DNA from 3 places in the Dactylosporangium sp. NPDC000555 genome. Region 3 is predicted to be linked to each of the others. Evidence: riboswitches for the same ligand, from Rfam matches in the RefSeq annotation. Region 3 holds a riboswitch; each other region holds the start of a gene.
What was found. Region 3 has a riboswitch for cobalamin ahead of ABT297_RS15320 (VWA domain-containing protein). Riboswitches for the same ligand answer to the same signal wherever they lie in the genome.
Positions count from the first base shown of each region.

Region 1 (10,343 bases), on a different contig from region 3:
CATCTCGCATTGAAAGATGACCTCTGTGCAGGTGGTGTCTACTGTGTTCGGCGTCGGGCGTGTCGAGAACGACGAGATCGCCGTCCTCGACACGCCGTTTCCACATGTTGGTGCGGTCATCGAAGCAACGGGATCGCTGGATGTTCTGACCCGGAGCCCGGTGCGTCAGCGCGTGCCGCTGCAAGGCGCGGCGCTGCTCGCTCCCTTGGGTACGCCTCGGTCGGTCTGGGGTGTCGGACTCAACTATCGGTCGAAGGCCGCGCATACCGGCCGGGGCCTGCCGAGTGAGCCGATCCTGTACCTCGGTGCGCCGTCGGCCGTGCTGGCACCGGACGCCGAGGTGGCGATCCCGACCGGGCGGACGGCCGAGATGGACTACGAGGGAGAGATCGCGATCGTCATCGGCCGGCGTCTCTACCGCGCCGCTGCCGAGCAGGTGTGGCCGAGCGTTGCCGGCATCACCGCCGCGAACGACATGACAGCGCGCGACGTCATGCGTGCCACGGCCGCGCCCACGCTGGCCAAGAGCTTCCCGGGCTTCAATCCGCTCGGTGCCTCGGTGTGCACGGTGGACGAGTTCGCCGACCGCGACCGCATCCCGATCCGTACCTGGCTCAACGGCGAACTGCGCCAGGACGACACCAGCGACGGCATGATCTTCAGCGTGCCCGACCTGCTGGCGCGCATCTCCTGGTTCGCCGCGCTCGAGCCGGGCGACGTCGTGCTGACGGGCACGCCCGCCGGCACCGGACAGGATCGCGGCAGCTACCTCGGGCCCGGTGACCGGATCCGGATCGAGGTCGGCCCCGTCCTGCCGCTCGTCACGACCGTCGAGGCGCCATCGCGCGATCGCCCGGATGCGGGCTGAACGGCAAGCCACACCCATTGATTCATTACCTGTCCGCCACGGCAACGTGCGAACCCTGTGAGGTCCCCAAGTGTCAGATCCAAGTCTGTCGAAGTTCGATCTCGTCCTTGCCGGTGGCACCGTCCTGGATCCCGCCTCCGGTACCAACACGCGCAGCGACGTCGCGATCAGCGGCACCCGGATCGGCGCGATCGGCCCGGACCTGGCGGCGCGGGGCGTACAGGTTCTGGACTGCACTGGTTCGACCGTGGTGCCCGGCCTGGTCGAGGGGCACAGCCACATCTTCCAGCACGTGTCCAAGGTGGGAGCGCCCGCCGAGGAAGCCCACCTGCGTCGCGGCGTCGTCGCGGTGGCCGACGCGGGCACGGCGGGGGCGTCGACGTTCGCCGCATTCCGCAAGCTGGTCGTCGAGAGCAACGACCTGCGCATCGTGAACTTCCTCAACGTGTCGGTGCTCGGCCTCATCGACTTCCGCTTCGGCGAGCTGATGAACCCGGACACGCTCGTGGTCGAGGATGCTCTGGCGACCGCGGCGGAGAACCCGGATGTAGTGCGCGGCTTCAAGATTCGCCTCTCCGAGGATGTCGTCGGGCACAACTGGGAGGCGTTGCTCAAGAAGTCGATCGTGCTCGCCGAGCAGGCCGGGCTGCCGCTGATGGTGCACATCGGCGAAACCGAGGCGCCGCTGCCGGTGGTTCTGGACTTCCTGCGCCCCGGCGACGTCGTCGCGCACTGCTACACCGGCAAGCCGCACGGCATCCTCGACGGCGACGCCGTGCTGCCCCAGGTCATCGCGGCGCGCGAGCGCGGCGTGCTGTTCGACTCGGCGCACGGCAAGAGCAACCTCAGCTTCGAGGTGGCCAGGCGCGCGATCAGCGCCGGCTTCCTGCCCGACGTCCTCAGCTCGGACACCAGCGCCCGAAACTGGCGCGGCCCGGTCTTCGACCTGCTCACCAGCATCTCCAAGCTGGTGGCGCTCGGCGCGCCGTTCGAGGAGTGCATCCGGCGCGCGACGGTCACGCCCGCGGCCCTGCTCGGCCTGGACGCCGAGGGTTACGGCCGGCTCGAGGTCGGTGGCCGGGCGGACGTCACGGTGCTGACCGAGACGAGTGAGGTCGAGCTGCCCGATGCGGCCGGCAACTCCATCGTCGCGCCGCGCTTCGAGCCGACCATCGTCATCCGTAACGGCGCCCGGGTGCAGACCGTTCCGTGGCGGGGCGGCGTCTCGGCATGAGCTCGGTCCACGGACACCGGCGCGCCTTGAGGGCCGAACTGGCGGCCGGTCACCGCCTGGTCGGCACCTTCGTGAAGCTGGCCAACGCCGACGTCGTCGAAATGGCGGCGGACGCGGGATTCGACTTCGTGGTCGTCGACCTCGAACACTCGACGCTCACCGAGGCGGACGCCATCGGCCTGGTTCGGCACGCGGATGTCTGTGGCATACCGGCGCTGGTCCGCGTCCCGGCCGTCGAGCCGGCGCTGATCGCGCGGCTTCTGGAGAACGGGGCGGTCGGCATCCAGCTGTCGATGCTGCGTACCGCCGAGCAGGCGCGTCGCCTGGTGGCCGCGACGCGCTTCGCCCCGTCCGGCGAGCGATCGGTCAGCCTCGCCAACCGGGTGGCCGGTTTCGGCGCCGCCTCGCTGCGGGCTTTCTTGCGCTCGGAGGCCGAGGCTCCGCCGATGCTGGTCGGTCAGATCGAGACCGCGATCGCCGAGCCATGGCCGGACGTGCTCCACGGCCTGGACGTGGCGTTCGTCGGCACCACCGACCTGTCGGTGAGCCTGGGTCTGCCGTCCAGCGGCGAGCTGTCGGCGCAGGTGGAGCTGGTGGCGTCGGCCGCGCGGGCGGCGGGGGCGGCATTCGGCGGTTGGTCCGCGAGCGTGGACGCGGCCTCCGCGCAGGGACTGGCGGGGGCCGGGTACCTGATCGTCGGGTCGGACCTGCAGATCCTCGCGGCGGGCCTGCGGGCCGCCATGACCTCGGAGCGCGGCAACTGACGGCGGCCAGGGCTACCTGGCCGCCGTTCGCCTGTGCTTCGCATCACCTTCCGTTCCGTGCCCCTCTCCGGCTTATTGCAAGATAATTGCAGAAGCAATTTACTGGCATAAAATGGAGAGGACCGCGGATGGCTGTCTACACGCTGCCCGACCTGGCCTACGATTACGGCGCCCTGGAGCCGGCGATGTCCGGGCAGATCCTGGAGCTGCACCACAGCAAGCACCATGCCGCCTACGTCAAGGGCAGCAACGACGCCCTGGACCAGCTTGCCGAGCTGCGCGAGAAGGGCGACTTCGGCGCCCTGGTCGGGCTCGAGAAGACGCTGGCGTTCAACCTGTCCGGGCACGTGCTGCACTCGGTCTTCTGGAACAACCTCTCGCCCGATGGCGGCGACCGCCCCGACGGCGAGCTCGCCGACGCGATCACCGAGCACTTCGGCTCGTTCGAGGCGTTCGCGGGCCAGCTGTCCAGCGCGACCAAGAGCGTGCAGGGCTCCGGCTGGGGCGTGCTCGCCTGGGAGCCGCTCGGCCGGCGGCTCCTGGTGGAGCAGGTGTACGACCACCATGGCAACGTCGGGCAGGGCTCCACCCCGCTGCTGGTGTTCGACGCCTGGGAGCACGCCTACTACCTGCAGTACAAGAACGTCCGCCCGGACTACGTCGACCGGCTCTGGGGCCTCGTCAACTGGGCCGACGTCCAGGCCCGCTACGCCGCCGTGACCGCGGCACGGGCCGCCTGACCCGGCCGGGCGCACCGTCGTCCGCCCGCACGACCCCGGCGGCCCAGTGCGCCGCCGGGGTCACCTCCACCCGGGCATCACGCACGGTGATGCGATGTAGGCGACACGCCGACACACGATCTGGTGTTTCCGATTCTCAGCGAATCCCATATATGGTGTTGCCCGCAGCTGGTTCGCTCGTCCCGCCAGGACGGGTGTCGCAAGAGGGAATCCGGTGTGAGTCCGGGACTGCCCCGCAGCGGTAAGTGGGAACGAAAGCCGTCATCAAGCACTGGGCCGCAGGGTCTGGGAAGCGACGGTCGGTAGGCGACCGAGCCCGGTCATGCCCGCGAGTCCGAAGACCTGCCAGCGCACCGCGGGCCAATCGGGCCCGCAGTGGTCGGAGACCGCGCGGGACGGTCGATGCCGACGCCAGATGACGGCGCATGCCGTCGTCCGGTGCCGTCGTCCCCTGCGCGCCCCCTCCGGAGTCGGCACACGGGTGGACGAGGGGACACACATGACGGTCACGCGGGACAAGGCCGCGCCCGGGCAGGGAGCGCCGGAGCAGCGGCGGCATGCTATGCAGGTCCGCAAACGCGACGGCGACCTGGAGCCGGTCGACGTCAACAAGATCGTCAAGGCCGTCGAGCGGTGGGTCGGCGACCTGGACGAGATCGACCCGCTGCGGGTGGCCACGAAGACGATCAGCGGCCTCTACGACGGCGCCACCACCGCCGAGCTGGACAAGCTGTCGATCCAGACCGCCGCCGAGCTCATCGGCGAGGAGCCGCAGTATTCCCGCCTCGCCGCCCGGCTCCTGGCCTCGTTCGTCGACAAGGAGGTCCGCGGTCAGGGCATCGCCAGCTTCAGCCAGTCGATCCGCTATGGCCACCAGCAGGGGCTGATCGGCGACGAGACGGCCGCGTTCGTGGCCCGCAATACCCGCAAGTTCGACGACGCCGTCGACCTCGACGGGGACCTGCGTTTCGAGTACTTCGGCCTGCGCACGGTCGCCGACCGATACCTGCTGCGCCACCCCGAGACCCGGCTGGTCGTCGAGACGCCGCAGTACTGGCTGCTGCGCGTGGCGTGCGGGCTGTCGCAGACGCCGGCGGAGGCGATCGGGTTCTACCGGCTGATGTCCAGCCTGGCGTATCTGCCGAGCTCGCCGACGCTGTTCAACTCGGGCACCCGGCACACCCAGATGTCGTCGTGCTTCCTGGTGGACTCGCCGCGGGACGAGCTGGACTCGATCTACGAGCGGTATCACCAGGTGGCGAAGCTGTCGAAGTTCTCCGGCGGCATCGGCATCTCGTGGTCGCGCGTGCGGGGGCGGGGCGCGCTGATCCGCGGTACCAACGGGAAATCCAACGGCATCGTGCCCTTCCTCAAGACCCTCGACGCCGGCGTCGCCGCGGTGAACCAGGGCGGTCGGCGCAAGGGCGCGGCGTGCGTCTACCTGGAGCCGTGGCACCCGGACATCGAGGAGTTCCTCGAGCTGCGGGACAACACGGGCGAGGAGTCCCGCCGCACCCACAACCTGAACCTGGCCAACTGGATCCCGGACGAGTTCATGCGCCGCGTCGAGGCCGACGCCGACTGGTCGCTCGTCGACCCGTCCGACGCGCCCGAGCTGCCGGACCTGTTCGGCGCCGAGTTCGACGAGGCGTACCGGGCTGCGGAGAAGCGGGCCGTCCGGACCGTCAAGGCCCGCGAGCTGTACGGCAAGATGATGCGCACCCTCGCGCAGACCGGCAACGGCTGGATGACCTTCAAGGACCGCTCCAACGCCCTGTCGAACCAGACCGGGGCGCCGGGCAACACCATCCACCTGTCGAACCTGTGCACCGAGATCGTCGAGGTCAACAGCGACGACGAGACCGCGGTGTGCAACCTCGGCTCGATCAACCTCGGCGCCCACGTCACCGCCGACGGCGTCGACTGGGAGCGGCTGCGCGAGACCGTCCGCACTGCCGTGGTCTTCCTCGACCGGGTCATCGACATCAACTACTACCCGTCGGCGCAGGCGGCCACGTCCAACCCGCGCTGGCGGCCGGTCGGCCTCGGCCTGATGGGCCTGCAGGACGCGTTCTTCACGCTGCGGCTGCCGTTCGACTCGCCCGAGGCCCGGGAGCTGTCCACGCGCGTGCAGGAGGAGATCCTGCTCACCGCGCTGGAGACCTCCGCCGGCCTCGCCGAACACTTCGGGCCGCACCCGGCGTTCGCCGAGACCCGCGCCGCGGGCGGCGTGCTGCACCCCGACCTCTGGGACGCCGAACCCGCCCATGCCGAGCGGTGGGCGGCGCTGCGGACCAGCATCGCCGAGCACGGGCTGCGCAACTCGCTGCTCGTCGCGATCGCCCCGACCGCGACGATCGCGTCGATCGCCGGCTGCTACGAGTGCATCGAGCCGCAGGTGTCCAACCTGTTCAAGCGCGAGACCATGTCGGGGGAGTTCCTGCAGATCAACACGTACCTGGTGCGCGAGCTCAAGGCCCGGGGGCTGTGGACCTCGGCGATCCGCGAGCGGATCAAGCGCGCGGAGGGCTCGGTGCAGAGCATCGCCGAACTGCCGGCGGAGATCCGTGAGCTGTTCCGCACGGCCTGGGAGCTGCCGCAGCGGGCGCTGATCGACCTCGCCGCCACCCGGGCGCCCTACATCGACCAGTCGCAGTCGCTCAACCTGTTCATGAGTGCCCCGACGATCGGCAAGCTGTCCTCGATGTACCTGCACGCCTGGAAGTCGGGGCTGAAGACCACCTATTACCTGCGCTCGCGCCCGGCCACCCGGATTCAGCAGGCCACCGTATCCGTCGCACCTGCGGTCTCGCTGATCGCCCCGCCCGCCGAGGCCGTCGCCTGTTCCCTGGAGAACCCCGAGTCCTGCGAGGCGTGCCAGTGAGCCTCCTCGACCCCGGCATGGACCTGACGCTGCGGCCGATGCGGTATCCGCAGTTCTTCGACCGGTTCAAGGACGCGATCAAGAACACCTGGACCGTGGAGGAGGTCGACCTGCACACCGACCTCGCCGACCTGCCGAAGCTGTCCCCGGCCGAGCGGCACCTGGTCTCGCGCCTCGTCGCGTTCTTCGCGACCGGTGACACGATCGTGGCGAACAACCTCGTGCTGAACCTGTACCAGCATGTGAACTCGCCCGAGGGCCGGCTGTACCTGTCGCGGCAGTTGTTCGAAGAGGCCGTGCACGTCCAGTTCTACCTGAACCTCCTCGACACCTACGTCCCCGATGAAGCCGAGCGGTTCGCGGCGTTCGCGGCGGTGGAGAACATCCCGTCGATCGCCCGCAAGGCCGAGTTCTGCTTCAAGTGGATCAACTCGATCTTCGGCCTGCGGGAGCTCAAGACCCGCGACGACCGGCGCGCGTTCCTGCTCAACCTGATCTGTTTCGCCGCGTGCATCGAGGGCCTGTTCTTCTACGGCGCCTTCGCCTACGTGTACTACCTGCGCTCCCGCGGGCTGCTGCACGGCCTCGCCTCCGGCACCAACTGGGTGTTCCGCGACGAGTCGATGCACATGGCGTTCGCGTTCGACGTCGTCGACACGGTCCGCGCCGAGGAGCCGGATCTGTTCGACGCCGAGATGGAACGTCAGGTGCGGCAGATGCTGGCCGAGGCGGTCGACTGCGAGGTGCAGTTCGCCGCCGACCTGCTCGAACAGGGCATTTCCGGGCTGTCCCTGGCCGACATGCGGGAGTACCTGCAGCACGTCGCCGACCGGCGCCTGGCGCTGCTGGGCATCGCCCCGCTGTACGGCAGCCGCAACCCGTTCGCGTTCATGGAGCTGCAGGACGTGCAGGAGCTGTCGAACTTCTTCGAGCGCCGGGTCTCGGCCTACCAGGTCGGCGTCACCGGCACGGTCAGCTTCGACGACGACTTCTGAGCGGCCCGGCGCCTGTGGGTCCACCCCGACCGTGGCCCGAAGACCCGGGACTACCCTGAGGTCGGCACCTCGTCGCGGCCGCCGAGGTCCGCGGCGGCTGCCAACCCTCGGGCCGGGCGGGCCCCATTTTCCACGTCTGGAGTGATTGTGAACGCCGAATCGACTGCTTTCCGCGCCGCGCTGGAGGCCGTCCGCGCCGTTGAGCCGCGGATCGCCGACGCGATCGCGAAGGAGCTGACCGACCAGCGCGAGTCGCTCAAGCTGATCGCGAGCGAGAACTACGCCTCGCCCGCGGTACTGCTCGCCATGGGCAACTGGCTGTCGGACAAGTACGCCGAGGGCACGATCGGCCGCCGCTTCTACGCCGGCTGTCAGAACGTCGACACCGTCGAGGCCGTCGCCGTCGAGCACGCCAAGGCCCTCTTCGGCGCCCCGTACGCCTACGTGCAGCCGCACTCGGGCATCGACGCGAACCTCGTCGCGTACTGGGCGATCCTGGCCGACCGGGTCGAGGTACCGTATCTGGCGAAGTTCGGCAGGCGGCAGGTGAACGAACTCACCGACGCAGAGTGGGCCGAGCTTCGGGCCGCGTTCGGCAACCAGCGGATGCTCGGCATGTCCCTGGACGCCGGCGGCCACCTCACCCACGGCTTCCGGCCGAACATCTCCGGCAAGATGTTCGACCAGCGCAGCTACGGCGTCGACCCGGCCACCGGGCAGATCGACTACGCCGCCCTGCGCGAGACGGCGCGCGAGTTCAAGCCCCTGGTGATCGTCGGCGGCTACTCGGCGTATCCGCGGAGGGTCAACTTCGCCACGCTGCGCGAGATCGCCGACGAGGTCGGCGCCACCCTCATGGTCGACATGGCCCACTTCGCCGGGCTCGTCGCCGGCAAGGTCTTCACCGGCGACTTCGACCCGGTCCCGCACGCCCACATCGTCACCACGACGACGCACAAGAGCCTCCGCGGCCCGCGCGGCGGCGCTGTCCTGGCCCAGCCGGAGCTCGCCGACCAGGTCGACCGCGGCTGTCCGATGGTGCTCGGCGGCCCGCTGTCGCACGTCATGGCCGCGAAGGCGATCGCGTTCGCCGAGGCCCGCCGGCCGGAGTTCGCCACCTACGCGCAGCAGATCGTGAACAACGCCCAGGCGCTCGCCGAGGGCCTGCTCTCCCGCGGCGTGAAGCTGGTCTCCGGCGGTACCGACAACCACCTCGTCCTCATCGACGTGCACCCGTTCGGGCTCACCGGCCGCCAGGCCGAGCAGGCGCTGCTGGACAGCGGCGTGGTCACGAACCGCAACGCGGTGCCGAACGACCCCAACGGCGCCTGGTACACCTCCGGCATCCGCATCGGCACACCGGCCCTGACCAGCCGGGGCCTCGGCACCGCCGAGATGGACCAGATCGCCGAGCTCATCCACACCGTCCTGGCGGGCACCGCACCGGACGAGGGCTCCAAGGCCAAGTACCGGCTCGACCCGGCCCTCGCCGACCGAGTGAGCAAGCAGGCAACGGAGCTGCTCGCGCCGTTCCCGCTCTACCCCAGCGTCGACCTGGGGTAAGTGCTCCGCCGGGCAGGCGTGGGACTCCCACGCCTGCCCCGGCCGTCGGCCAACGCCGCTCAGCCGTCTGTGGCGGGAACGCGGCCGATCGCGGTGAAGAACGTGAACGCGGCCAGGAACGGGCCGTCGGTCAGCCGGGCGAGCCAGGCCCGTCCGGCTTCTTCGTCGAGAGCGCCGGCCTGCCAGGCGCGCTGGGCGACCGACGGCATCCGCAGGATGGTGTCCGCGGTCCGGTAGTCGCGGAACAGGACGACGGCGGCGTCGACGGACTCGATCTCGAACCCGGCGCCGCCGAGGAGCCGGGCAAGCTGCCGGCCGATGGCCGCGTTCCGCACGACGCTGGTGGTGATGTAGCGGGTGTAGGCCCGGCTGGTTGCGACATCGGGGTCGTCGATGACGAGGGTGTCCCAGTCCGGTTCCGCCAGCGCGACCAGGCCGCCGGGGCGGACGACCCGCCGCAGCTCGGCCAGCGCCTGCGCCGGGTTGGCCAGATGTTGCAGCACGCGGTCGGCGCGGGCGCGGTCGACGCCGGCGTCGTCGAGGGGCAGCGCATGGGCGTCGCCCGCTCGGACCTCCACGCGGGGATGTGCCGCGGTTCGTTGCCGGGCCTGCCCGAGCATCGCGGGGTCGTGGTCGACGCCGATGACGGTGCCCGTGTCGCCGACGGCGCCGGCCAGCGCCGGGAGGTCGGTGCCTGGTCCACAGCCGACGTCGAGGACAACGTTGCCCGGCCGCACGTCCAGCGCCGCGAGGAGATCGTGCTTGTACTGGCGTCCGACGTCGCTGGCGGCGGCGTGGTCGAGGTAGGCGATCTCGTCCGCGGCGCGCAGCGTGCTGCTCGGCAGTGTCATGGGTGCAGGGAACCACAGTCGCGGCCAGATGTGGTGATGGCTTTGTAGCAGTTCGGTGAAGACGACCGAGGACAATCGCTCGGTCCGGGTGAGTCTGCCGGGACCCTGTGGATATTGGTTTGTCTCGTACGGGTGAGACGCCGAAGCGCCGATGCCGGCGCAAGATCCACGACCCTGGAGGTCATGGTGACCACCACGGCTATCGATCTGGACACGTTGTCCATCAACACCATCCGCGGCCTGTGCATGGACGCGATCCAGCGAGCGGAGTCCGGACATCCGGGCACCCCGATGGGGATCGCGCCGGTCGCGTACTCCCTGTGGCAGCGGTTCCTGCGGTTCGACCCGGCCGATCCGATCTGGCCCAACCGGGACCGGTTCGTGCTGTCCGAGGGGCACGCGTCGGCGCTGCTGTGGTCGCTGCTGCACCTGAGCGGGGTGCGC
Region 1 covers NZ_JBEPDB010000014.1:73,170-83,512, forward strand. The annotation lists gene ABT297_RS12125 (fumarylacetoacetate hydrolase family protein) at 17-868, shown strand; gene ABT297_RS12130 (amidohydrolase family protein) at 939-2,102, shown strand; gene ABT297_RS12135 (HpcH/HpaI aldolase family protein) at 2,129-2,866, shown strand; gene ABT297_RS12140 (superoxide dismutase) at 2,995-3,606, shown strand; cobalamin riboswitch at 3,759-3,970, shown strand; gene ABT297_RS12145 (ribonucleoside-diphosphate reductase subunit alpha) at 4,106-6,490, shown strand; gene ABT297_RS12150 (ribonucleotide-diphosphate reductase subunit beta) at 6,508-7,485, shown strand; gene ABT297_RS12155 (glycine hydroxymethyltransferase) at 7,627-9,048, shown strand; gene ABT297_RS12160 (methyltransferase domain-containing protein) at 9,108-9,899, opposite strand; gene tkt (transketolase) at 10,083-10,343, shown strand, end outside.
Region 1: it holds a riboswitch for cobalamin, as region 3 does, so the genes downstream of both, ABT297_RS12145 (ribonucleoside-diphosphate reductase subunit alpha) here and ABT297_RS15320 (VWA domain-containing protein) in region 3, are expected to answer to the same signal.

Region 2 (10,343 bases), on a different contig from region 3:
GCATCGGGAATGGGGCCTGGCCAGACGTCACGCCGAGAAGCTCCGCCGTGTCCGCGGCGACACCCCGCCGGCGGTCAGCGACCAGCGGGACGGCTCGGCGCACGGATCGGTGCACGGATCGGTGCACGGGCCGGTGCACGGGCCGGTGCACGGGCCGGTGCACGGATCGGTGCAGGGGCCGGTGGAGGGGTCAGTGCCGCCCTCGCCGCCGCCGGTCACGCCACCGGAACAGGCGCAACGTCCCGCGAGCGGCACTGCGGCAAACGACTGCGATCCCGCACCGCGCCAGGTGGGCGGCGACGGAAGGCCCGGTCCTGGCCCGAAGCGTCGTCGCGCATCCACGCCGCAGCTGCGCCGGCCCGCCGGTCCGGCAACGCATCGAATGGTTGGCGGAAATACACGGCCACCGGTGCAGCGCGGCCGTTTTTCGACAATGCCGCGCACGGCCGGGCGGAATTTCCGCCGAATGCTCCGCACGGCGGGAACAAGCGACCGTTGTCCCCATGGACCGCCGGTGTTGATTCCCGTATGTCTCGACGCGTACATTGGCGGTTGCGGACCGTGACGAGCGGCGGCAGGCGACTGCGATGATTCCCCGGGTGGGGATGGAGGCTGTGGATGGTCGGCTGGGCGCGCACGCACGAGGAGTGAGCCGCGAGTAAGATCTCGCCATGCGAGCCCACTCATCTTCCTCCAACGCCATGACCGTCGACTACGGCATTCCCGCCAAGTTTGCTCGCGTCGGATTCACATTCGACGACGTGTTGCTGATTCCGGCGGCGTCCGCCACGTTGCCGCAGTTCGCCGAGACGCGCACTCGGATCACGCCGAAGATCGAGTTGGAGATTCCGATTGTGTCCGCCGCCATGGACACTGTCACCGAGGCGCGGATGGCCATCGCGCTGGCCCGGATGGGGGGCATCGGCATTCTGCATCGTAACCTTTCGATCGACCAGCAGGTGGCCGAGATCGACACGGTCAAGCGGTCGCAGTCCGGGATGATCGTCAACCCGGTCACGCTGCGGCCGGACGCGCCGGTCACCGACGCTCTGGAGGTAATGGCGCGCTACCGCGTGTCCGGCCTGCCCATCATCGACGACGACCGCCGGCTCGTCGGCCTGCTGACGAACCGTGACCTGCGCTTCATCGACGACCGGGAACAGCCCGTCCGGGACGTGATGCGTCCGCTGCCGCTCGTCACCGCCGCGGTCGGCACCACGCTCGAGCAGGCCCAGGCCATCATGCGCGAGCACCGGATCGAGAAACTGCCGCTGGTCGACGAGAACGGCCGGCTCGAGGGCCTGATCACGGTCAAGGATATCCGCAAGAAGCTCGAGCACCCGCGCAGCTCCGAGGACACACGCGGCCGGCTGCGCGTCGGGGCGGCCGTCGGCGCGGGGCGGGACGCGATCGACCGTGCCGAGGCGCTCGTCGCCGCCGGCGTGGACGTCATCGTCGTCGACACGGCCCACGGCCACTCGCAGGGCGTGCTCGACACGGTCAAGACCATCAAGAGCTCGTGGGACGTCGAGGTCATCGGCGGCAACATCGCCACCGCGGAGGCGGTCGAGGCGCTGGCCGATGCCGGCGCCGACGCGGTCAAGGTCGGCATCGGACCCGGTTCGATCTGCACGACCCGGGTGGTGGCCGGCGTCGGCGTGCCGCAGCTGTCGGCCATCTACGACTGCGCCCAGGCCGCCGCTCCGCGCGGCGTCTTCGTCATCGCGGACGGCGGCATCAAGCTCTCCGGCGACATCTCGAAGGCGATCGCCGCCGGCGCCGACGCGGTGATGATCGGCAGCATGCTGGCCGGCACCGACGAGACGCCCGGCGAGGTCGTCGTGCACAAGGGCGAGCGCTTCAAGGAGTACCGTGCCATGGGCTCCGTCGCCGCGATGCGCGGCCGGTCGTACTCCAAGGATCGCTACTTCCAGGGCCACGTGCGGGAGGCCGAGAAACTGGTGCCGGAGGGCATCGAGGCGCGGGTGCCCTACCGCGGTCCGGTGTCGTCGATCGTGCACCAGCTCGTCGGCGGCCTGCGCGCCGCGATGGGATACTGCGGAAGCCCGACGATCGCCGACCTCAAGAACGCCGAGTTCGTGCGGATCTCCGACTCCGGCCGGCGTGAGAGCCACCCGCACGACGTGACCATGACGGTCGCCGCGCCGAACTACTCGGGCTGACGCACGCGCCGCCCGTGACGCGCGGACGGGTTCCCGGCCGGCGGCCCCACGGTCACCGCGGTGATCGGCGACGCCGGCCGGTTCCACGCTTTCCACGCTCACGAATCCGGCAGGGCAGGCCACCTCGCGTGCCGGCCGTGCGGCATCATCGCCTTCAGTCCGTCGCCGAAGCCGTGCGGACAGTTTTGCTCAGGGTCGCCACGAGGGCGAGCAGCGTGAGCCATCCGGCCAGGACGATGGTCAGCGCCGGCGCTCCGAGCAGCCCGATCAAGGCGCCGCTGGCCATGGTGCCGATCGCCGCGCCTCCGGTGGTGAGCGTTTCGATCGCGCTCGTGACTCGGCCGCGTAGCGCGTCGGGGGTGACGGCGAGCCGATAGGAGTCGAGGGCGACGGTGTAGACGGGCGCGACCACCGATTCCACGAACGCCACGACCGCCAGCAGCCACCACGTCGGCGCCACCGCGTAGAACGGAAAGGCCAGCGCTTCGACCCACAACATCGTGATGGACAGTGCCCCGAGCGGAAACCGGCGGGTGAGCGCGGGTGCCAGCAGGCTGCCGAGCAGGGCGCCGGCGCCCGCGGCGGTGAACACCATGCCGACCTGGGTGGGGCTCGCGTCCAGACGCCTGGCCAGCATGATGATCAGCAAGTAGCCGGCGCCGTACCGCAGGCTGTCCGCCGCGTCGATCAGGGCCAGCGTCCGGATCACCGGTTTGCGCCACAGCCAGGCCAGCCCGCCACCGATGTCGATCAGGAGTACGCGCGGCGACGCCGGCGTCGTGGCCTGTGCCTGCTGGAAGCCGGCGCGGATGCCGCGCAGGGACGCGGCCGAGGCCAGGAACGAGACGGCGTTGAACGTGAACGGGAGCATCCGGCTCACGGCGAAGGCGATGCCGGCCACGGAGCCGCCGACGATGCGAAGCGCGTTGGACATCGCCCCGGCCGCTCCCAGCGCGCTGGGCAGGTCGCGGTTACTGACGATGTTCGGCAACGCCGAACTGTTCGCCGCCCCGAACATGGTGCTGAGCGCACCGTTCAGCACCGCGACGGCATACAGCTGCGGCATGCCCAGCACGCCGAGCGCCGCGGCGACCGGAATGGTGGCGGTGAGCAGTCCACGCCCGATCTCGCACCAGATCATCGTGGCCTTGCGATCCCACCGGTCGACCAGAGCTCCCGCCACCAGCCCGAAGACAAGGTAGACCACGGTCTGCAGACCGAGCAGGACACCGGCCTGCGTCGAGGACCCGGTCAGCGCGATGACGAGCAGAGGTAGGGCGAGGAACTGCAGCGAGTCGCCCAGCTGTGAGACCAACCGTCCCCCGAGCAGGAGCCGGAAGTCGTGCTGACGCCACACGGATCGAGGCGGCGCCGACGTGAGGTTGTCCATGGTGAGCTCCGATTGATGAATGCGCCTGTTCGGCGTGCCGTCATGGGCTGGACAGACACGCAGGCACCGCGACGCACGGCATCGCAGCGAAGGCGACGGTCACCGGAAACCGATGATCACCAAAAGCCGCCGGAAATGGACAGACTCCACCCGCGTGTCGAAGCCTGACAGCTAAACGTCACGGGGCGAGAACACGAGTCAAGACCGTACGGGGCGACGCGACCGCCGGCAACACGAATTCGGCCCTTGCCGGGTGCGCCGGTTGTGGGATGTCTCATTCTGATCTTGTCGGTGCGGTTGACCTCTGCGTACTCTGCCGGAGCCGTGGTGCTCGGGAAGTCCGGTGGAACGCCGGCGCGGCCCTCGCCACTGTGATCGGGAGTCTCCGGCATCCACCTTCGTGGGGTCACTGGGCAGTTCTGCCTGGGAAGGCCGGCCGGGGACGCACCTCCCGTCAGCCAGGAGACCGGCCACGGCACGCACGTGTACGCCCTGTCCACGAGGTGCTGGAAGGCTGATGTCTCGAATGCTGTCCTTTTCCCGGGCGGCGGCGCTGGCCGCCGTGCTGTCCCTCGCGCTCGCCGGTTGCGGCGGCGCAGATCCGGTCGTGGCGTCCGACGAGCCCGCCGCCGAACAGACGTTGCGGTTCCTGACGGTCAACATGCCGAGGTCGCTCGATCCGGTCCACATCGACGCGCAGCGGATCCTCGAGAACGGCCTGGCCGAGTCGCTGGTCGTCCAGAACGACGACGCCACCCTGCGGCCAGGTCTGGCCGCGTCATGGCGGACCGTCGAGCCGACCGTGTGGGAGTTCGCACTCCGCGGCGGGGTGAGGTTCTGGAGCGGGGCGCCGGTCGACGCCGCCGCGGTCAAGGCGTCCCTGGAGCGGCACAAGGCGAAGAACCCGCGCGCCAAGTCGATCCTCGGCGCGATGGAGTTCACCGCGGCCGACGCCACCACGCTGCGGGTCACGACGAAGACTCCCGACCCCGGGCTGGCGTTCCGGCTCACCACGTACGGCATACACAACGCCGCCGAGGCGGACCGGCGCGGCGACGAGTTCAACCGCAACCCCGACCTGACCGGGTTCATGAAGCCCGTCCAGTTCGTGCCGGGGGAGACGCTGATCGCCGAGGCGGACCCGGACTACTGGGACAAGCCCGAAGGCGGGATCAAGCTCAAGCGGATCGAGGCCCGGCTCGGCTCCGACCCGCAGGCCCGGATGCTCGCGCTGCGCTCCGGCGACGCCGACGCCGAGTTCAACGTCGAGATCGATCAGCGCCTGCAGTACGAGAAGTCCGGCACGAAATTCACCGTGTACTCGCCGGCGCCGACCACCCGCAACATCTGGCTGAACACGGCGAAGGTTCCCGCGTTGCGGGACAAGGCGGTCCGGCAGGCCCTCGATCTGGCGGCCGACCGCAAGGAACTGGTGGACGGACTCAACCACGGCTACGCCAAGGCGGCGACCGGACACTTTCCCGCCGGGCTGCCCTATGCCGTGGATTCCGGCACGAGCACCGACGTCGCCAAGGCGGCGGCGATCCTCGACGCCGCCGGCTGGTTGCCCGGCCCGGACGGGGTACGAGCGAAGGACGGCACCCGGCTCCACTTCAAAATCCTGACGTACACCGTGTTCCAGCCCCTGGCGATCGCCCTGCAGAGCCAGTGGAAGAAGGTCGGCATCTCCACCGAGCTCGCCCCGGTCGAGACCACCGCCTCCAACCAGATGATGCTCGACGGCAACTTCGAGATCGCCACGTACTGCTCGTGCGGCTCGGCCACCGGCGACATCGCCGGACAGCTGCGCTCGTTCTACCGCACCGGCGTCGTGTCCAACTACGGCGGCTACAGCAACCCGCAGGCCGACGCGCTCATCGACCAGCTCGGCACCGAGTTCGACCAGGCGAAGCAGGCCGAGCTGGCCAAGCAGGTGCAGCGGATCCTGCTCGACGACGTCGCGCTGGTCTACCTGTACGCCTCGACGCAGTGGGGCGCGGCCTACGCACCCCGGGTGCGCGGTGTGGAGCCGAACCTGTCGCGGCGGATCCTGCCTGGCATGTGGCTGGCGCGGTAACCGGCCCGATGCTCCGTTACGCCGCCGTGCGGCTGGCCGCGACGGTGCCGGTACTGCTGGGCATCTCGATCGTGCTGTTCACGATGATCCGGCTCATCCCCGGTGACCCGAGCCACGCGATCCTGCTGTCCATGGTGGAGCCGGGCGCCGACATCAGCCGCCTGCAGGAGGATCTCGCCACGCTGCGCCGTGACCTCGGCCTGGACGAGCCGTACCCGGTGCAGTACGTCCACTGGCTGACCAGCGTCCTCACCGGGAACCTCGGTACGTCGCTGCGCAGCGGCGCCCCGGTCCTCGACGAGCTGTGGATGCGGCTGCCGGCGACGCTCGAACTGGCCGGTGCCGCGCTCGTCGTCATGGTCCTGGTCGCGGTGCCGGCCGGGATCGCGGGGGCGGTGTGGCACGGCCGGCTCGCCGACCGGGTCGCCCGCATGGTGACCCTGCTGGGGGTGTCGGTGCCGGGATTCCTGCTCGGGCTGCTGCTCATGTACGGGTTCTCCGTCGGCCTCGGCTGGTTCCCCACGTACGGGCGGGGCACACCGGCGCACCTGGTGCTGCCGGCCGTCACACTGGGCCTCGGCCTGGCCGCCGGGGTGTCCCGGTTGCTGCGGGCGAGCCTGCTCGATGCGCTGTCCCAGCCGTACGTGGCGACCGCCGAGGCCAAAGGGCTGCCATGGCGGGTCATCGTGCTGCGGCACGCGTTGCGCAATGCGTTGCTGCCGGTGTGCACCAGCGCCGGACTCATCGTCTCGGGCCTGCTCGGCGGCGCCGTCGTGGTGGAGACCGTGTTCTCGTGGCCGGGCATCGGCCGGTACGTCGTCGACTCCATCACCGGGCGCGACTACCCGGTCATCCAGGCGTTCGCCATCGCCATGGCCCTGGCGTACGTCCTGATCAACCTCGCCGTCGACCTCGGCTACCGGCTGATCGACCCCCGGGTGCGGGTGGAGGGGGCCGGATGAGGACGCTTCACCGTCTTGTGGCGATCCCGCGCCGGGACCGGCTCGCCGGTGTGCTGCTGGTCGTCCTCGCGGTCGTGGTGGCGGCGGTCGCGGCCGCACCGTGGCTGACCGGCGCCGACCCGACGGCCGTGAGCTACCTCGACGCGACGCTGCCGCCGTCGGCCGCGCACCCGTTCGGCACCGACAACTACGGGCGCGACCTGCTCGCCCGCGTGCTGTACGGCGGGCGGGCCTCCCTGGCCACCGCCGCCGTCACCGTGGCGGTCACGGTGGTGGCCGGCACGCTCGTCGGCGCGGCGGCCGGCTACCTCGGCGGCTGGTTCGACCTGGTGGTCACCCGGGTGGTCGACGTTCTGCTCGCCTTCCCCCGGCTGGTCCTGGCGATCGCGGTCGCCGCGCTGCTCGACGCCGGCCTCGCCGGCCTGCTGCTCGCGGTGACCGTCGTGTCGTGGCCCGGCTACGCGCGCGTGGTGCGCGGCTACGCGCTGCAGTTGCGCGACGAGCCGTACGTCGCCGCCGCCAGGATCGCCGGCAGTGCACAGTGGAGGATCGTCGGCACGCACGTGCTCGGCGGGCTCGCCGGGCCGGTGCTCATCCTGGCCATGGTCGACGTCGGCGAGGTCATCATCGCCGTCGCCGGCCTGTCGTTCCTCGGCCTCGGGGTGCGTCCGCCGGAGCCGGAGTGGGGCGCCATGCTCAACGAGGCGCGCGGGTTCGTGCAGGACGCACCGTGGATGTTCCTCGCACCGGGCGCGGCGATCGTGCTCGTGGTCGTCGCGGTCACCTACCTCGGCGACGCGGTCCGCGACGCGCTCGAACCGCGGAATCCACGCCTGCCGCTGCGCGGGGCCCGCCGCGGCAGCGCTGCCCCCGCGGTCCCGGTCGCGCCGGACGCGGCCGTCCTCGCCCGCCTCGACCGGCTGAGCGTGAACGCCGGCGACGTCCGGATCCTCGACGGTGTGACGCTCGAGCTGCGGGCGGGGGAGTGCCTCGGCCTCGTCGGTGAGAGCGGGTCCGGCAAGTCGACCCTGGCCGCGGCGCTGCTCGGCCTGCTCCGCCCGCCGATGTCGGTCACCGGATCGCTGGAACTGCTCGGCGCGCCCACGCACGGCTGGCGCGACAGCGACTGGCGGCTGGTCCGCGGCCGGCACGTCAGCCTCGTCACGCAAGACCCGCTCACCGCGCTCAACCCCGTCCTCACGATCGGCAGGCAGCTCACCGAGACCGTCCGCGCCCATGCCGACGTGTCCAGGGACGAGGCCAGGCGACGCGCCCTGGACACGCTGGATCTCGTTCGCCTGGACCGCGACCTCATGCGGGCGTACCCGCACCAGCTGTCCGGGGGCATGCGGCAGCGGGTCTGCATCGCGATCGCGATCATCAACCGGCCGCGGCTGCTCATCTGCGACGAACCCACCACCGCGCTCGACGTCAGCACCCAGGCGCGGATCCTCGACGAGCTCGCCGCGCTGCGGCGTACGCTCGGCATCGCCATGCTGTTCATCTCCCACGACCTGCGGCTGGTCTCGCAGGTCGCGGATCGGGTCGCGATCCTGCACAACGGCCGGATCGCGGAGCAGGGACCGACCGAAGACGTGTTCGCCGCGCCCGCTCACCCGTACACGAGGAGGCTGATCGATGCTGCGCGTTGACGGACTGTCCAAAGTGTACGGTCGCGGTTCGGCGCTCAGCGATGTCACGTTCGGCATCGCCTCGGGCGAGACCGTGGGCCTCGTCGGCGCGTCGGGTGCCGGCAAGACCACCATCGGCCGTTGCGTCCTGGGGCAGGAACGGCCCACATCCGGCGGCGTGTACTGGAACGACCTGCCGATCCGCCGTTCACTGTGGCGCACCGGCCGGGAGCGCCGGTGGCGCCGCGACGTCCAACTCGTCCAGCAGGATCCCCGGGCCGCGCTCGATCCCAGGTGGACCGTTGGGCGCAGCGTCGGCGAGCCCGCGCGGAACTTCCCCGGCAGCCGGTCCGTCCCGGAGATGTTCGAGCTCGTCGGACTCGATCCCGCGCTGCGCCACCGGTACCCGCACGAGCTGAGCACCGGCCAGTGCCAGCGTGCCTGCATCGCCCGGGCGCTGACGCCCCGGCCGAAGCTCCTCGTCCTCGACGAGCCACTCTCGGCACTGGATCTGCCGGTGCAGGCCCAGATCCGCGACCTGCTCGCCGAGCTGCACCGGGCCGACGGGCTCAGCTACCTGTTCATCTCCCACGACCTCGTCGCCGTTGCCGCGCTCTGCGCCCGGGTCATCGTCCTCGAGCGCGGCCGGATCGTGGAGGAGGCGGCGACAGCCGACCTGCTCGCCGCACCGACCCACCCGCACAGCAGAGCCCTGGTCGCCGACACGCCGGTCCTCAGGTACGGTCCGGCATGAGTCGTCCACCCCTCGGCGCCCGCTTCACCGCACCGCGCGGCCTTCCGGAGGGAGAGGGCTGGCATCGCGCGAGCGCGTTGTTCGGGCCCCGCCTGGCGGAGTTCGTCGCCGAGCATCGCCGGGCCCGGCGCACCGAGCACACCGTTGCCGCGGCGTCGCTGCTGTTCTGCCAGTACGTGAACCAGGTCACCGGGCCCGTCCTGGCCCGGTACTGGCTGGACGGGCGGGGCATCGACGCGTCCGCCGCCAACACCTGGGTTCACCTGAGCGGCGGCCGTCTCGGTGACGCCGCGTTCACCACCGCGCCCACCCGGGACCGGTCCGGCGGGGACGACACCCTCGCCTGGCTGATGCGGCGGATGGTCGACGACAATCTCGCCCACGCGGTCGAGGCCTGGCACCGCGCCACGAGGGTCGGCCGCCGCACGCTCTGGGGCAACGTGGCCAGCGGGATCGCCACCGCGATGCGTGCCATCTCCTGGACCCAGCCGGACCCGGCCAGGTTCGTCGCCGAGACCGCGTCGCTGCTGGAGCACCACCCCGGTACCGGAGGGTTGTGCGCTGTGAGCAGTCTGCCGGTCGGCGGGTACCGCTGGCAGACACACCACCGCACCAGCTGCTGCCTGATGTTCAAGACGGGTGATGGCGGCTTCTGCGCCACCTGTCCCGTCGTGCCCGCGCCGCAACGGGCCGCGCGCGTCCGCCGCATGATCGACGAGACGCTGCCGCCTCGCGCCTGACCGGCCAGCGTCTGGACTCAACTCTACTAAGCACATAGGATTAGTGGGGAGATCCGATCGGGGGAGGTCTGGGTGTCGGTACCGCGCAAGGCGGTGGTGATTACGGCGGCCGCCAGCGGCATCGGCCGCGCGGCCGCGGAGCTGTTCGCGGCCCGGGGGTTCGGTGTCGTGGCTGTCGACAATGATCCGGTGCGGCTGGCCGGACTGTCCGAGGTGGAGGGCGTCGTCACGCTGCTCGGCGACGTGGCGGAGGAGCGGGCCAACCAGGAGATGGTGGCCCTGGCGCTGAGCCGGTTCGGGCGGCTCGACGTCGCGGTGCTCAACGCCGGCGCGGGCGGGGCGCCGCCGCTGGAGGACGAGGGTGCGATCGCGGCGCTCGACGCGATCCACACCGTCAACGTGCGTGGTGCCGCACTCGGCATCCGGGCGGTGGCACCCGCACTGCGTGCGGCCGGCGGCGGCGCCGTGGTCGTGACCGCATCGATCGCCGCGCTGCGCGGCGATCCGTACACGTGGGCGTACAACACCACCAAGGCCGCCGCCGTCAACCTCGCGCGGTCGGCGGCGCTCGACTACGCCCACCAGGGCATCCGCATCAACGCGATC
Region 2 covers NZ_JBEPDB010000091.1:13,208-23,550, forward strand. The annotation lists gene guaB (IMP dehydrogenase) at 672-2,183, shown strand; gene ABT297_RS36070 (MFS transporter) at 2,338-3,573, opposite strand; cobalamin riboswitch at 3,882-4,062, shown strand; gene ABT297_RS36075 (ABC transporter substrate-binding protein) at 4,091-5,650, shown strand; gene nikB (nickel ABC transporter permease) at 5,659-6,612, shown strand; gene ABT297_RS36085 (dipeptide/oligopeptide/nickel ABC transporter permease/ATP-binding protein) at 6,609-8,264, shown strand; gene ABT297_RS36090 (ABC transporter ATP-binding protein) at 8,251-8,997, shown strand; gene ABT297_RS36095 (IucA/IucC family C-terminal-domain containing protein) at 8,994-9,737, shown strand; gene ABT297_RS36100 (SDR family NAD(P)-dependent oxidoreductase) at 9,810-10,343, shown strand, end outside.
Region 2: it holds a riboswitch for cobalamin, as region 3 does, so the genes downstream of both, ABT297_RS36075 (ABC transporter substrate-binding protein) here and ABT297_RS15320 (VWA domain-containing protein) in region 3, are expected to answer to the same signal.

Region 3 (10,343 bases):
CCTCGGCGAGCTCCTCGAGGAGGCCGACGGCATCGACGACGCGGCCCGGGAGTGCCTCGCGGGGCCGGTGGCCGACGCCCTGCCCGCGGCGCGCGGGGTGGCCGCCGATCCCGGCTCCGGCCCGTACTGGCAGAGCCTGTGCGTCCTGGCCGAGCACGGCGACGAGTCCGACGGCCCTGCGCTGCTCGCCGGCCTCGACTGGCTCGACCGGCGGCCGGACGACATGTGCGGGTACGACCGGCTCGTCGACGGCCTGGCCCGGGTCGGCGGCGCCGCCGCACGGCAGGCGCTGCCGCGGATCCGGTCGCTGTGGTTCAGCCCCCACTCGTACGAGCGGGCCACCTACCTGCGCGCCCGCATGACGCTGGAACCCGACGCGGACGCGTGCGCGGGCGCCCTGACCGAGGGCCTGTGGGACTGCGAGGCCGACGTGCGCCTGCTCGCGGTGCGGCACGTCCCGCTGGACGAGAAGCTCGAGCGGCGCATGGCGTATCTGCGCGACGACCCGATCGAGACCCCGCAGGTGCGCGCCGCCGCGGCCGAGCGCCTCGCGCTGGAGGCTGCCGTCGGCGGGCCATGAGCGTGGCTGCGGCCGGCTGTCGCGCGGGCGACACATCGGCGCAAGCGAGCGCCAAGTCTCTGCCAAGCCCTGTCGCCGATGCTGTTCTCAGCACCGCTTGAAGGGATCGCGAGATCCTCGAACCACCTATCTCGAGAACACGGTCTCGATACACATATATGAGCCGGCGGGCGGCACTCCTCCCTCGTGCCGCCCGCCTTCTCGCGCTCCCGCCGGGTGCCGGCCTCAGCCGGCGAACAGCAGGAACAGGCCCGCCACCGTGTACACCACCATGAGCCCCAGCAGCGGCAGCTGTCCGGTGACCGCCTGCGCGCGGGGGAACATCCGCAGGGCGCGGTCGTGGGCGAGCACCGTGCCGACCAGGTGGCCGAGCACGATCACCGTCACCTGCAGGTTGGCGACGCCGGTCGGGGTGATGATCCCGCTGTACACCTCGAAGTCCTCGGCACCGAACAGCAGCGCGACCGTGCGCTGGCCCTCCAGGACGAACAGCGACCAGTAGTGCGCGATCACGTAGCCGACCGCGATCGGCACGATCGAGTGGGCGAGCTCGCCCGGCGCGCGGTCCGCCGAGGCGCGCCCGCGGCGGCCGGCGGCCCGGGTGGCGGTCCGGTACGCCGCGGCCACCGCCCCGATGACCGCCAGCAGGCCCAGCGTGCCGGTGACCGGCGCGGGCAGGCCGCTCTCCTGGGTGAAGCGCAGCCAGAACAGGGCGCCGGACATGGCGTCGTAGAACGTCGCGCCTAGCAGGACCGCGAGGACGGCGACGAGGCCGGGCGCGGCGGTCAGGCCGGCGATGCCGTCGAGCGGGTTGCGCCACACGAGCGCGCCGTCGGGACGGCGGCCGACGATCGCGAGCCGGCCGACGAGGTCGCCGAGCACCTCGAACGCGTCGCCGCGATCGAACCAGGCGGTGCCGTAGACGAGGCCGCCGGCCAGCATCGCCGCCGCGTAGACGGCCAGCCACGCGCCGAACACCGGCAGCGTGGCACGGTCGGGCGCGGCGAGCTCGAGCCAGGCGAAGGCGAACAGGCCCGCGGCGGCCGGCCAGTACCCGAGCCCGGCGGGCAGCGGGCGGCCGCCGTCGCGCCGGATCAGGGCCACGATCGCGCGCAGCGGGTTGAGCCTGCGCCAGACCGGGCCCAGCAGCAGCGACAGCGGGACCAGCCCGACCCAGAACAGGACGTACACCAGGCCGGCGGCGGGGTTGTGCTCGTCGTCGGGCTTCGTGAACTGCACCAGCAGTACCGCGGCGAGCAGGATACCCGCGACGCGCAGGGGCCAGGCGAGACCACCGGCCGCCCTCGACAGCCACGCGGGCACGGGGCGGCCCGCGCCGGGGTCGAGGCGCGGCTCCCGCCAGGCCACGCCCAGCACCACGAACGACACCACGAGCGCGAGCGCCGCACCGACCGCCAGCTGCGCCGGGGTCAGCGGCAGGTCCTGCCGCCCGCCGACGCCGTGGGCGAGCACGTCCGCCGGGCCCATCAGCGCACCACGAGCTGGAACAGCACGAGGTGCGACTTGTGTGTCTCGACCTCGAACAGGCCGGTGCGGTCGGCGGTGAGCGTGATCGAGCCCGGCTGGCCGGCGGCGAGGGCGAGCTCGGTGTTGTAGCCGTGGACGTGCAGCTGGTCGGCCTCGTCGCTGGTCACCGTGATGCGCACGACGTCACCCCGGGCGACCTCGACGCGTCCGGCCGGCGGGTTGGCCCGGCGCTTGGCGATGGTGTACACGAGGTCCTTGTTCACGGCCTGCGGCGGCGACGGCACCGGCGAGCCGGTGGCGGCCGGCGTCGACGGCGCGTCGGATCCTGGGCCCGCGGCGGGGGCGGACGTCTGCGGCGCCGCGGCGGCGGTGGTCGGCGCGGCGGCGGGGGAGGGGTCGTCGCCGCACGCGGCGGCGAAGGCGAGCAGCGCGGCCAGCACGAGGCCGGCGCGGGCGGTCGGTCGGGCGTTGGACAACGGTCGGTCTCCCGTCGGCGGCGGGGTTTGTCAGGGCTGTGAATTTAGCCGCTTGTCGCGTACTGCGGAACCCGCCATCATGGGTCGATGCGTTTGCCGCTGCGCGGATTGGCCGTCCTGGCGGTAGTCGCCGCCCTGTTGCTGCCGGCGTCCCCGGCCGCGGCGCACGGCCAGCTCGCCATGTCCGATCCGGTCGCCGACAGCACGGTGAGCCAGCCCAGGGACGATCTGACGCTGTACTTCACGGAGACGCCCGCCTCGTACGCGTGGTTCACCGTCACCACGCCGTCCGGTCGGCGCGTCGAGGGCGCGTGGCGGACGGGCCAGCCGAAGCGCCTCGACAAGCCGGTCCAGGAGTACAACCTGGTCGACGGCAAGTTCGAGCCGCGCGTGTTCAACACCGGCTACCCGGCGGTCATCGACGTCTCGCACTGGCCGGAGCAGGGCGTGTACACGGCGGCGTACCAGTCCGTGGCCTCGGACGGCGAGCCGGTCAAGGGCACGCTGAAGTTCACGTACTCGGGCCCGGTCACCCAGCCCCCGCCCGGCTGGACCGCCCCGACCTCGGGCCCGCCGGCGGCGCTGTCCGGCGCGACCGCGGCGCCCACCTCGACGCCCGGTTTGCTCCCGGACGTCGGCACGGCGCCGGCGGCGCCACGCGCGGCTCCGCAGACCCCGTTCGTGCTCACCGACTGGCTGATCCCGGCCGCGATCATCGCGGGCGTCGCCTTCATGATCGTGGCCGCGGCCAGGCGCGCTCCGGTGGCATCACCCAAGAAGAAGCGCCGCCGGGTGCCCGTGCGCGGCTGAGAACGAGATCCGATAAGAGCGACCGCCAATCGGCTGGCAGCCGCAGCCCGCGCGCCCGGCGTCCACGGTGCGCGGGGCTCTCCATGATCACGGAGCGAACGTGCTGCTCCGTGTGCACTTTTGCTCCGTGATCACGGAGAATGGAGAACTGCTACTTCGGTGTGCCGCACGTGGACTGGATGCGCTGGGTCAGACGGTCGGCGAAGGCCGGCTCGCCGGTCAACCGCCGCTGGAAGTCGTCCACCTGGCCGTCGGTCAGGTCCGTGTAGATCGGCCGCGACGCGTACGCGGACGCCATCGCCGACGGGTCGGTGTACACCTGCGACTGCACCGAGCACAGGTGCGCGGCCGTCGCGTCCAGGAAGATCGTCTCGCGGCGGTCCTGGGTGAGCGAGGCCGCCGGGGCCGGCGTCTTGATCTCCTGCGTGGCCGTGTCCGAGGACCCGCCGCAGGCGGAGACCCCCGCCGCGAGGGCGAGCGCGGCCAGGACGAGCGGGGCGCGGGAGCGGATCATGGGGTACCTGCCTCGCTACGAGACGACGAGCGTGAGGTCGTTGGTGTCGGTGGTGGTGCCGTACGTGAGCTTGACCGTGAGCTTGTAGGTGCCGGCGGCCACGCCGGTGGCGTCGAACCTGACCGCGGCGAAGTCGTCGGTGCCGACGGCCAGGCCAGCGCCCTTGTTCAGGGCGGTGTGGGCGCGCTCGCCCGGGTAGGTCACGACCAGCCCGGCGGGACCGCCGGAGACCGTGATCCGCAGGTCGTCGACGCCGGACTTACGCGACTGGAAGACCAGCTGGGACCAGATCGGGGTGGCCCTGGGCACGGTGACGCTCGAGGTCTTCTGCACCACGGCGTCGCCGGTGGCGGACACGACCGGCAGGGTCGCGGTGACGGAGCCGGAGTATGCGATGCCGGTGCAGGACGCCGCCCCGCCGGCCTTCGCGGTGTAGGAGTAGTCGAGCTTCAGCGGGACCAGCGCGAGCAGGTTGGACGTGGACAGCGACACGTTGAACGCGGCGTAGTCGAGGCGGCCCTTGTCCAGCGAGTCGCCCCTGGACAGCGACGAGTGGGTCGCGGTGTTGGCCGGGTACTTCACCGTGACCCCGGTGCCGCTCGCCGTGACCCTGACGTTGCAGACGTCGTCCGTGGCGGCCCACATGGTGCTGACCCAGCCCGTCTGGCCCGGCAGCATGGGCGCCAGGACCGGCACGACCAGCCCGAGGCCGGGCGTTGCCGCGGACGCCGGTGCCGCCGCGGGCAGGACGGCGGCCGCGCCGGCGGCGCAGGCGACGACGATGGAGGCGGTACGGCGCATCGGCGAGGTCCTTCCAGGGTGTCTTGTGTCGCCATGGCTGATCGGCGACGGGGCGGGCGTGTTGAGCTACCCGGTGAGCGCGATCCAGGTGTCGTACTGGTGCACCGCGATTCCCGCGAACGCCGGGTACCGCTGCGCCGCCGAGCCCACCGCCGCCAGGGTCCGGTGCAGGTGGGAGGCCGTCTCGCCGTGGAAGCTGCAGTACCCGCAGTCGCCGAGCGGCTGGGTCTCCGCGCCCAGCCGGAGCGGCTTCGCGACCCGCCCGGCCCGCCGCAGCAGGTCGTCGGCGACCCCGATGATCGAGTTGTCGCCCGTGGCCGTGTTGCGATAGCTCATCACCGTGACGGCGTCCACCCGGGCCAGCACCGCGTCGGCGAGGTTCCCGCCATCGGCGAGCGGCACCGTGGCCAGCCAGAACGGCACGTCCACCTCCAGTGGCAGGTCGACGGCGGCGGTGACCTCGTCGAGCAGCGCGAGATAGTGCCGTACCGGATCGGCTTGGTCCGAAGCCCAGGACGGCAGCAGGTAGGGCTCCACGTCGAGGTGCAGCCCGCGGAACAGGCCCGTGGCCGCGGCGCCCCGGGCCCAGGCCAGCGCGGCCGCGTGGTCGGTGGTCCAGGCCGGCTCGCCGCCGAGCGCGTCGAGCACGATCCCGGCCGCGTCGCACAGCTGTCGCAGCCGGCTCAGGCGGTCCAGGTCGGCCGGGCCGGCCGGGCCGGCCTTCGGGTCGTAGTACGCGAACAGGGTCCGCACGCCGTTGGCCACCGCCCAGTCCACGACCGGCCGCGGCTCCTGCTGCCGCCACAGCCACATCGCGCGGGTGCCCGGCGGCGCCACCGACGTCTCCGGCGCCAGCGGCGGCAGGCGCAGCGGGGCCGTGCCGCCCATGGCGACCAGCACGATCGCCACGAGCGGCACGCACAGCGCGGTCTGGGCCGAGTCGCGCCAGCGCCGCATACCCGCCCCATCGGCAGGCCGCCGCCCGTCGTGAGGGTCAATCGCATCACGTTGACGGCCCTGGGGCCGGTGGGACACGATGGCCGGAGCGGTATGCGGAGGAACCCGGTGCGAATCCGGGACGGTCCCGCCACTGTGACCGGGGAGTCGAGGTGTGGCGATCCGGGAGTCAGGAGACTCCGGCCGCCGTTGTTCAGCCGCCTCGCGGGCGCGGACCCGCCGAAGGGATGTGTGTGCCCGTGACGCCGCCGTATCCGTTCTCGGCCGTTGTCGGCCTGGCCGACCTGCGCCTGGCACTGCTGCTCACCGCCGTGTCGCCGGCGATCGGCGGGGTGCTCGTGCGTGGTGAGAAGGGCACCGCGAAGTCCACGGTGGTGCGCGCCCTCGCCGCGCTGCTGCCCGAGGTCGACGTCGTCGCCGGCTGCCGGTTCGCCTGCGACCCGGCCGCGCCCGACGCCGCCTGCCCCGACGGCCCGCATACGCCCGGCGCCGGCTTCGAGCGCCGCCGCTCCACCCTCGTCGAGCTGCCCGTCGGAGCCACCGAGGACCGGGTGGTCGGCACCCTCGACCTGCAGCGCGCGCTCGGCGACGGGGTCAAGGCCTACGAGCCCGGCCTGCTGGCCGCCGCGCATCGGGGCGTGCTGTACGTCGACGAGGTCAACCTCCTGCCCGACCACCTCGTCGACCTGCTCCTCGACGCCGCCGCGATGGGCCGCGCGCACGTGGAGCGGGACGGGGTCTCGGTCAAGCACGCCGCCCGGTTCCTGCTCGTCGGCACGATGAACCCGGAGGAGGGTGAGCCCCGCCCGCAGCTGGTCGACCGGTTCGGGCTCGTCGTCGGCGTCGCCGCGCCGCAGGAGGCCGCGCCGCGCGCCGAGGTGGTGCGCCGCCGCCTCGCCTACGAGGCCGACCCCGCCGCGTTCGCCGCGCGCTACGTCGAGGCGGACGCCACGCTCGCCGAGCACATCGCCGCCGCCCGGGCCCGCCTCGGCGCGGTCGCGCTGCCCGATCGGGAGCTGGAACGGATCGCGCGGATCTGCCTGGCGTACCGCGTGGACGGCCTGCGCGCCGACATCGTCGTCGCGCGGACCGCGGTGGCCCTGGCGGCGTGGCACGGGCAGACCGTGGTGACCAGGGACGACGTGCGCGACGCCGCGCGGCTGGCGCTGCCGCACCGCCGGCGCCGGGACCCGCTCGACCCGCCGGGCGCGGACCGCGACCGCCTCGAGGAGGTCCTGGAGCAGGAGGCCGGACCGGACGACGACGATCCGCCGGGTGGTTCGCCGGGCGACGACGGCGGCAGCCCGACGCCGCCGGACGGTGCCCCGGAAGGCTCGCCGGGCGACTCCGCGGGCGGTGCCTCGGAGGGCTCGCCGGGCGACTCCGCGGGCGGTGCCTCGGAGGGCTCGCCGGGCGACTCCGCGGGCGGTGCCGATGGTGTCCCCGACGGCGCCGATGCCGGCGCTCTGCCGACAAATCGCTCAAGTGCTGATTTGTCCGACTCGCGGGGCGAGTCTGATTTATCCGACTTATCGGGTATATCGCAAGAGGAGGAGTTCGGCGGCACGGGGGCGCCCGGTGCGCTGGCGTTCGCGGGCCTGCCGTACAAACCCAGGCTCCTCAGCATCGCCGGGCGCGCGAACCGGCAGGCGGGCGCGCACGCCGGACGCCGATCGCCCGCGCTCTCGCGCCACGGGCGGGTCGTGCGCTCCCGCGCCCCCCTCGGCGGCAAGCTCACCAGCCTCCACGTGCCCGACACCGTGCGCGCCGCCGCGCTGCGCGGCGCCACCCGGGCCGAGGCCCGCGACGTGCGCGAGGCGGTCAAGGTCGGCCGCGAGGCCAACCTCGTGCTGTTCGTCGTCGACGCGTCGGGCTCCATGGCGGCGCGCCAGCGGATGAGCGTGGTGAAGACCGCGGTCCTGTCGCTGCTGCGCGACGCCTACCAGCGGCGGGACAAGGTCGGGATGATCGCGTTCCGGGGGCACGATGCCGCGCTCGTCCTGGAGCCCACCGCCAGCCACGAGGTCGGCGTGCTGCGCCTCGCCGAGCTGCGCACCGGGGGCCGCACACCGCTGGCCGCCGGGCTGCGCCAGGCCGCCCGCACGCTGCACGGCGAGCGCCGCCGCGACGCCCGGCGCCGGCCGCTGCTCGTCGTCGTCACCGACGGCCGCTCCACCAGCGGGCCCGACCCGCTGAGCGTCGTACCGCTGCTGGCCGGGGTCCCCGCCGTCGTCGTCGACTGCGAGTCCGGCCCGATCCGCCTCGGCCTCGCGCGCCGCCTCGCCGCCGCGCTCGAGGCGTCCTGCATTCCGCTGACGAGCCTGGGAGCCTGAGTTGCCGCAGGGAAAAGTCGAGAACGTACCCGACGACGGACTCACCACCCGCCAGCGCCGCCGCCAGCACGTGCTCGCCGTGCACACCGGCCAGGGCAAGGGCAAGTCCACGGCCGCGTTCGGCATGGCGCTGCGCGCGTGGAGCGCCGGCTGGCCGATCGCCGTGTTCCAGTTCGTGAAGAGTCCGAAGTGGAGGGTCGGCGAGGAGGGCGCGCTGCGTGCGCTCGGTGAGACCGGCCGGGGCGGCGCCGTCGTATGGCACAAGATGGGCGAGGGCTGGTCGTGGATCCAGCGCCCCGGCACCGAGCGCGACCACGCCGCCGAGGCCGCCGAGGGCTGGGCCCAGATCAAGCGCGACCTGGCCGCCGAGGCCTACCGGTTCTACGTCCTCGACGAGTTCACGTATCCGATCAAGTGGGGCTGGGTCGACATCGCCGACGTCGTCGAGACGCTGCGCGAGCGCCCCGGCAACCAGCACGTCGTCGTCACCGGCCGCGACGCCCATCCCGACCTGATCGACCTCGCCGACCTCGTCACCGACATGACGAAGGTCAAGCACCCGATGGACGCCGGGCGAAAAGGCCAGCAGGGTATCGAGTGGTAGCCCGGATCGTCATCGCGGCGCCCGCCTCCGGCCACGGCAAGACCACGGTCGCGACGGGGCTGCTCGCCGCGTTCGCGGCGCGCGGGGTCGCCGTCGCGCCGTTCAAGGTCGGCCCCGACTACATCGATCCCGGCTACCACGCCCTCGCCGCCGGCCGCCCCGGCCGCAACCTCGACCCGGTGCTCGTCGGCGAGGAGCTCATCGCCCCGCTGTTCGCCCACGGCGCCGCGGGCGCCGGCCTCGCCATCATCGAGGGCGTCATGGGCCTGTACGACGGGCGCACCGGCGCCGGCGAGCACGGCTCCACCGCGCACGTGGCCCGGCTGCTCGACGCGCCCGTCGTCCTCGTCGTCGACGCGACCGCGCAGGCCCGCTCCGTCGCGGCGCTCGTGCACGGATTTCGATCCTTCGGGCCGGGCGTCCGCATCGCGGGCGTCATCCTCAACCGCGTCGGCTCCGACCGCCACGAGCAGATCCTGCGCGACGCCTGCGCCGAGGTCGGCACCCCCGTCCTCGGCGTGCTGCGCCGCCATGACGCCGTCGCCGCGCCGTCGCGGCACCTCGGGCTCGTGCCCGTCGTCGAGCGCTCCGCCGAGGCCACGGCGTCCGTCGCCGCCCTCGCCGAGCTCATCGCCGCGAGCGTCGACCTCGACGCCGTGCATGCCGTGGCCCGCTCCGCGCCCGGGCTGACCGCTACGCCGTGGACGCCGTCCGTCGCCCCGCCCGCGCCCGTCGCGCCCGTCGTCGCCGTGGCCGGGGGCCCCGCGTTCTCCTTCGGCTACGCCGAGACCGTGGAGCTGCTCACCGCGGCCGGCGCCCAGGTGTCCACAGTGGATCCACTGCGCGACGAGAGCCTCCCGCCCGGCACGCGCGCGCTCGTGGTGGGCGGTGGCTTTCCCGAGGTGTACGCCGAGCAGCTCTCCGCCAACACCCCCCTCCGCGACGCGGTGGCCGCCCTGGCCGGATCGGGCGGCGCGATCGCCGCCGAGTGCGCCGGGCTGCTCTGGCTGTGCCGCACCCTGGACGGCCGCCCGATGTGCGGCATCCTGGACGCCGACGCCGCCATGACGCCCCGGCTCACCCTCGGCTACCGCGACGCGGTGGCCGTCGCCGACAGCGTGCTCGCCCCGGCCGGCACCCGCGTCACCGGCCACGAGTTCCACCGCACACAGGTCACCCCGGCCGTCGGCGCGAGCCCCGCGTGGGCCTGGCGCGAGGCCCGTGACGGCTTCGTCGCCGGCGGCGTGCACGCGTCCTACCTGCACCTGCACTGGGCCGGTTCGCCGCAGCTCGCCTACCGTCTGGTGGCGTCGTGCGCCTGGTGATCGGCATCGGCGCCCGCCCCGGCACGACCCCGGCCGAGATCCTGTCGCTGGCCACGGAGTCACTGTCCACATTGGACGATGTCGTCGCCGTGTCCACAGTGGATTCGCGCGCCGATCTGGCCGCCTCGTTGGCCGCTTCGCGGGGCTGGGAGGTGGTAACCTTTCCGCCAGAGGAGCTCGCTGCCGTGCCGGTCCCATCGCCCTCGGCACGGGTGGCGTCGGCCCTTGGCACTCCCAGCGTCGCGGAAGCGTCAGCCCTTCTGGCGGCGGCCCGAAGGGACTCGGGTGGAGCGCCCGCCGGCGCGGCGGTCCTCATCGTCGGGAAGCGGTCATCGCCATCTGCGACCATCGCCATCGCAGCGGCCGCTCCCGAAGTCACCGTCGTGGGAATCGGCGCTGACGCCTACGCCGGCCTGACCGAAGCGGGCCGGAACGCCATCGAGACCGCGGACGTC
Region 3 covers NZ_JBEPDB010000020.1:36,025-46,367, reverse strand. The annotation lists gene ABT297_RS15355 (hypothetical protein) at 1-580, shown strand, start outside; gene ABT297_RS15350 (hypothetical protein) at 806-2,068, opposite strand; gene ABT297_RS15345 (cupredoxin domain-containing protein) at 2,068-2,544, opposite strand; gene ABT297_RS15340 (copper resistance CopC family protein) at 2,632-3,354, shown strand; gene ABT297_RS15335 (hypothetical protein) at 3,506-3,868, opposite strand; gene ABT297_RS15330 (hypothetical protein) at 3,884-4,669, opposite strand; gene ABT297_RS15325 (hypothetical protein) at 4,736-5,626, opposite strand; cobalamin riboswitch at 5,694-5,824, shown strand; gene ABT297_RS15320 (VWA domain-containing protein) at 5,866-7,959, shown strand; gene cobO (cob(I)yrinic acid a,c-diamide adenosyltransferase) at 7,961-8,563, shown strand; gene ABT297_RS15310 (cobyrinic acid a,c-diamide synthase CobB) at 8,557-9,888, shown strand; gene cbiE (precorrin-6y C5,15-methyltransferase (decarboxylating) subunit CbiE) at 9,876-10,343, shown strand, end outside.